2 linked regions of the Anaerobacillus alkaliphilus genome follow. The protein of the gene in region 1 interacts with the protein of each later gene in a pairwise test. Links are inferred from orthologs where the notes say so. Each region holds a gene or a part of one and is shown on either strand. Other genes may lie near its edges.

The links.
Region 2: the proteins of rlmB (region 1) and tsaE interact in binary tests that used the Escherichia coli proteins (3 or more experiments, as listed by UniProt). The link is inferred for Anaerobacillus alkaliphilus from one-to-one orthologs.

Annotation. Positions count from the first base shown.
Region 1 is NZ_QOUX01000019.1:8,666-11,665, reverse strand. What follows is about bases 5-2,946. They hold rlmB (23S rRNA (guanosine(2251)-2'-O)-methyltransferase RlmB), read right to left. Parts: upstream 1,880-2,946; coding sequence 1,130-1,879; downstream 5-1,129. Other genes in these bases: cysS (cysteine--tRNA ligase), read right to left, coding at 2,310-2,946; DS745_RS04410 (Mini-ribonuclease 3), read right to left, coding at 1,872-2,300; DS745_RS04420 (NYN domain-containing protein), read right to left, coding at 616-1,128; sigH (RNA polymerase sporulation sigma factor SigH), read right to left, coding at 5-414. Also shown: more of sigH, read right to left, coding at 1-4; more of cysS, read right to left, coding at 2,947-3,000. UniProt on the Escherichia coli protein: Specifically methylates the ribose of guanosine 2251 in 23S rRNA.
Region 2 is NZ_QOUX01000033.1:7,140-10,078, forward strand. The notes cover bases 14-2,894. They hold tsaE (tRNA (adenosine(37)-N6)-threonylcarbamoyltransferase complex ATPase subunit type 1 TsaE), read left to right. Parts: upstream 14-1,165; coding sequence 1,166-1,624; downstream 1,625-2,894. Other genes in these bases: thiL (thiamine-phosphate kinase), read left to right, coding at 169-1,164; tsaB (tRNA (adenosine(37)-N6)-threonylcarbamoyltransferase complex dimerization subunit type 1 TsaB), read left to right, coding at 1,621-2,331; rimI (ribosomal protein S18-alanine N-acetyltransferase), read left to right, coding at 2,336-2,785; tsaD (tRNA (adenosine(37)-N6)-threonylcarbamoyltransferase complex transferase subunit TsaD), read left to right, coding at 2,785-2,894. In the rest of the region: more of tsaD, read left to right, coding at 2,895-2,939. UniProt on the Escherichia coli protein: Required for the formation of a threonylcarbamoyl group on adenosine at position 37 (t(6)A37) in tRNAs that read codons beginning with adenine.

The DNA.
Region 1 (3,000 bases):
ACGTGTTCCGGAAATGACGTCAAGGAGTGTGCGATCACTCTCTTCATCATAAATCGGTCGATCCAAAGATACATAGGAATTTAAAGGAATATGCTTTTGTCTCGTTGCTGTCTTTATTGCAGTAATGATTTGCCTTGTAATACAAAGCTCGGCAAATGCTTTAAACGAAGACAGCTTGTCCCCTTTAAAATCGCGAATTGCCTTATAAAGCCCAATCATTCCTTCTTGCACTATGTCTTCATGGTCAGCACCAATTAAGAAGTACGATCTCGCTTTAGCCCTAACGAAGTTCTTATACTTGTTAATTAGGTATTCTAAAGCACCACTATCTCCCTCGCGAACATAGTCTACTAAGTACTCATCTTCCATTTGTTCAAAGTCAGCATTTGTGATTTCCTTGAGTTCTATGCTCACCATCATCCCTCCGACCTTCGATGAATTGTATACGTTTAAAAAGGGAGTTATTAAGCGAAAGTGGGTTATGTAAATTCCCTAATACTACCACCGAAAAATAAAAGATTTATTAGTAGTACGATACTTGTAACCTTTTTAAACAAAACCAATTACCTAAATATAGAAATATTATATAGTATAGTTTTAAGGCTCGTCAACCGCTTACATGTCCCCTCGACGCCATTTTTCAAAAATTTCTGCCATTTCGTCAGAAATCGGAATTTTCGTTGTGTTTTCGCGTTTTTTCGACTTTCTTACTTCTTTGTCGATCCCTTTTTTTACAATACCCATTTCTACTCGGAGTTCTCTCGCTGACTTACGTAATGCACCATACCCAAATGTAACTGACTGTTCAACAAAATCGGATGTAGCAACATACACCTGTGTATCAATACGTTTTAGCTTTTTTACTAACTTCTCAATCCGTTCATCTGCGGTTTCATTCTCTCTTGTATAGATGATCTCTAATCGATAGTTTTTATATTTCTTTCCTATGCCAGGAACCATATGGGCATCAAAAATGATATAAACTTTCATCCCGCTAAAAGCTTGATACTCTGCCATTTTCTCTATTAATTGATCGCGGGCACCCTCTAAATCATCTTTCTTTAACTCTTTTAGTTCTGGCCAATCCCCAATAATGTTGTAGCCATCAACGAGAAGTATCTCAGCCATCTCACTTCGTTCCTATTGGATTACGCTTTCTACGCACCTCATACATCAAAAGACTAGCAGCAACAGATGCATTAAGAGAAGTTACTTTCCCATGCATAGGTATTCCGAGTAAGAAATCACATTTCTCTTTAATTAAACGGCTCATTCCTTTTCCTTCACTACCAATAACTAACCCAATTGGCAAGTCAAAACTAGCTTGTCTAAAATCTGTATCTCCTTTGGCATCGGTGCCGGCAAACCAAAGTCCACGTTTTTTAAGTTCATCCATTGTTCTAGCCAAATTTGTTACTCTTACAACAGGAACATATTCAATTGCACCTGTAGATGCTTTAGCTACAGTAGCCGTTAAACCTACCGCCCGACGTTTAGGAATTATTACTCCGTGAGCACCAGCTGCATCGGCTGTCCGAAGTATAGAGCCGAGGTTATGTGGATCCTCAATTTCATCTAACAACAAGAAGAATGGTTCTTCCCCTTTTTCTTGAGCTTTGATAAATAAATCCTCAAGTTCTGCGTACTCATACGCCGCTACTGATGCAACTATCCCTTGATGATTTTGCGTATCAACTAGTGACTCTAGCTTTTTCTTAGGAACAAATTGAAACTGAATGCCATTTTCCTTAGCTAGGTCAATTACTTGATTTACTTGTCCTTTTTGAGTCCCTTCGCTAATCCAGATTTTATTAATCGTATGACCCGAGCGTAAAGCTTCTAATACTGGATTTTTACCAACAATAAATTCACTACTCATTTGTTTCACTCCCTTCTTCTTTTTCGAGGATAGCAAATGTTCTCGCAATGACTTCGTCTAGCCTCTCGTATCTATTAAGTAAATAAAGATATCCAATTAAAGCCTCGAACGCTGTGCTTAATCGATATGTTTGTAAATCTGTACTTCTGCGAATATTGCCAGGCTTTGCATTTCTACCTCTCATGACAACCGCAACTTCTTCCTCTGATAAAAAATCAGTGGCAAGCAGGCAGTTGATTACTTCTGCCTGCGCCTTTGCTGATACATAACTCGTTGCTTTCTTATGAAGTTGTTGTGGCCTAACTTTCCCCGATGCAATTAGACGATAGCGTACGTAAGTATCAAGAATGGAGTCACCCATATACGCCAAAGCTAATGCATTTAACTGTTGCAAATCGATTGTTGATTCAGTTAATTTCATCATTATTTTCTAAACCCTCTTCCAACGAACTCCTTGTGGTGTATCTTCTAATACAATATTTAAATCTTTTAGCTCATCACGAATTTTATCAGCTAGCGCGAAGTCTTTATTCTTTCTAGCTTCATTTCGTTGTTCAATTAACTTATCAATCTCTTCATCAAGCAGTTCACTCGGAGATGATAAGGCTAAACCAAGTACGTCTGCTAACTCATTAAATACTGCTAAAAAGCGCTCTAGGACAGCCGTTGAAGAATGGTCTTCTCTTAAATAGACATTTGCAAGCTTCGCTAAATCAAATAATGTTGCAATTGCATTAGCGCTATTAAAATCATCATCCATTTCACGGATAAAATTCTCTTTTTCAGCTTCCACTTTTGTTAACCATTCAGTTTCATTATTACCCAGATTAGCCGTTTCTTCTAAACGATATTCCAAATTTTTTACAGCTGTTTTTAAACGTTCTAACCCATTCTTTGCACTACTTAATAGCTCATCGTTAAAATTAATTGGACTCCGATAGTGCGCCATTAGCATAAAAAACCGGATAATTTCAGGATCGTATTTTTTAATAATGTCATGAACTAAAATAAAGTTCCCAAGAGATTTCGACATTTTTTCATTATCAATATTAATATACCCATTATGAAGCCAATAGTTTGCCATCGTTTTACCGGTCATAGCTTCAGATTGAGCAATTTCA
Region 2 (2,939 bases), on another replicon or contig:
AAAATACATAAATCAAGCGCAGGAATGGATTATTCTTGCGCTTTTATTATTTTTGTTACTACTAGGTTTTTTAGATAAAATAAGATAAACTACTTATGATTGCCTTAGGAAGTGTTCTCCTAAGGTTTTTGAACATAATTAAATCTTTACATAGATAGGTGTGTCTTTGTGTTACGAGATGAATTTGATTTTATAAAGAAAATTAGACCTAAATATTCTTATCAATCTTCGTTAATACAAGGGATTGGTGATGATGCTGCAATTTATTGTAATGAACCTATGTTTGATGAGCTTATCTGTATGGATACAATGGTAGAAGGTGTTCATTTTACAAGACAAACAATGACTCCTTGGATGATTGGTTTTAAAGCTCTTGCAGTTAACATTAGTGATATTGCTGCAATGGGTGGAATCCCAACGTATTACTTAGTATCGATTGCCATACCAGAAGAATGGACGGAAGAGGAATTGACGCAAATATATGCTGGTATGTCTGATTTAGGCAGTAAGTATTCCATGGATTTAATTGGAGGAGACACGGTTTCTTCAAAAAAGGGCTTAATTATTACAGTCACAGTCCTTGGAAAAGTAGAGAAAGGAACTAGTCTTTTACGAAGCAATGCGAAACCAGGTGATCTTGTATTTGTTGTAGGGGACCTAGGAGCATCTGCTGCAGGTTTAGACTTATTATTAAGTACGGGCCTCAATCACCCATATACAGAATACGAAAAACATCTACTAAAAGCACATCAAGAGCCTATCCCTCAAGTAGAAGCAGGACGAATTTTAGCTTGTAGTGGTTTGAATATCTCGTTAAATGATATTAGTGATGGACTTGCAAGTGAAACAAATGAGCTAGCTGAGGCAAGCAGTGTTGATCTACATATTGAATTTGAAAAAGTCCCAAGAAATATATATTTAAATGCTTATCCAATTGAAAAACAAAAACAATGGTGTCTCTTTGGCGGTGAAGACTATCAATTGGTTGGGACAATGTCGGAAGCTGGGTTTAAACAATTAAGTCCAATCCTTAGTGAGAAAAATATAAAACTAACTGTAATTGGTGAAGTAACCGAAGGATCTGGTAACGTTTATTTATATGAAAATAAGCATAAAGAAAAGCTACTTAAAAAGGGCTTTAATCATTTTGATAAAGGTGAATAAAATGGATAACTTGAAAGTACATACATCGTCTCCTGAGCAAACCATGGAGTTGGCGGAGAGACTAGGACAATTCCTAGAAGCCGGCTCGGTGATCACGTTAGAAGGGGATTTAGGAGCAGGTAAAACACATTTTACAAAGGGCTTAGCCAAAGGTCTAGGTGTAAAAAGAAATGTTAATAGCCCTACTTTTACGATCATTAAAGAGTACCAAGGAAGAATGCCACTATATCATATGGATGTGTACCGAGTCTGTGAAGCAGATGAAGACTTAGGCTTTGATGAATACTTTTATGGTGAAGGCGTAACCGTGGTAGAATGGGCTAGTTTGATTAAAGAGCAATTACCGAAAGAACGCCTTGACATTGAGATTTACCATGCGGGTGATGATCGAAGAGAAATAGTTTTAAAACCACTAGGAGAACGGTATATCTTATTATGTAAGGAGTTACAAACAAAATGAAGGTACTTGCTATAGATACATCTACATTTGTCATGGGTGTTGCCCTACTAGATGAAGATAAGGTATTAGGTGAAGTGATTACCAACCTGAAAGAAAATCATTCAATTCGATTAATGCCTGCTGTGGAAAAGTTGATGAAGGATGCAGGAGTCCATCCGAAAGAATTACACAAGATCGTTGTAGCTCATGGACCGGGCTCTTATACAGGAGTAAGAATTGGAGTTACGACTGCAAAAACTCTAGCTTGGACATTAGGAATTCCTCTTATCGGAATTTCAAGTTTAGAGGCTTTAGCTCAAAATGGACGTTATTTTCATGGGGTTATCTCGCCTATCTTTGATGCCAGAAGAGGTCAAGTGTATACAGGACTCTACGGGAATAAAAATGGTCAGATACAGAACCTTAGGGAAGATCAAATTCTGTTACTTGAAGATTGGCTTACACAACTAAATAATGACTTTGAGAATATTCTTTTCTTAGGGAATGATGTCTCTCTGCATAGACAATTAATTATCGAGAAACTAGGGGGCAAAGCAACATTCGGATTAGTAAGTGATCATAACCCAAGACCTGCAGAACTAGCAAGGTTAGCTTTAAATATGGAATCTAAAGAGGATATACATACATTTACCCCTAATTATATTCGCTTAGCAGAAGCAGAGACAAACTGGTTAGCTAGTCAAAAAACTAAGGCCGAGCAAGGATAACTTTATGGAAGCTACTTATAAAATTCGTTATATGGTGAAAGAAGATATTGATGATGTGTTAGTAGTTGAAGAAAAGTCTTTTGCTACGCCATGGAGTCGTACAGCGTTTCTAAATGAAATTCTTCATAATCAATTTGCCCATTATCTAGTTATCGAGAATGAAGGTGAAATTATTGGTTATTGTGGAGTGTGGATCATTGTCGATGAAGCTCATATTACTAACATTGCTATTCATCCTAATTTTCGTGGCTTTAAGCTAGGAGAACAGTTGTTGGTTCATGCGATTGAATTAGCTCGAACATTAGGTGGTACGAAGATGACTTTGGAAGTTCGAGTATCAAACCATGTTGCCCAACGACTTTATAGTAAACTTGGCTTCAAGCCAGGAGGTATTAGAAAACAATATTATACAGATAATCAAGAGGATGCTCTTGTCATGTGGGTGGTCTTATAATGGAAAATAAATATATTTTAGCAATAGAAACAAGCTGTGATGAAACTGCAGCAGCTGTTATTAAAAATGGAAATGAGATCTTATCAAATGTTGTTGCCTCCCAAATCGAGAGTCATAAACGATTTGGTGGAGTCGTTCCGGAAATTGCTTCTCG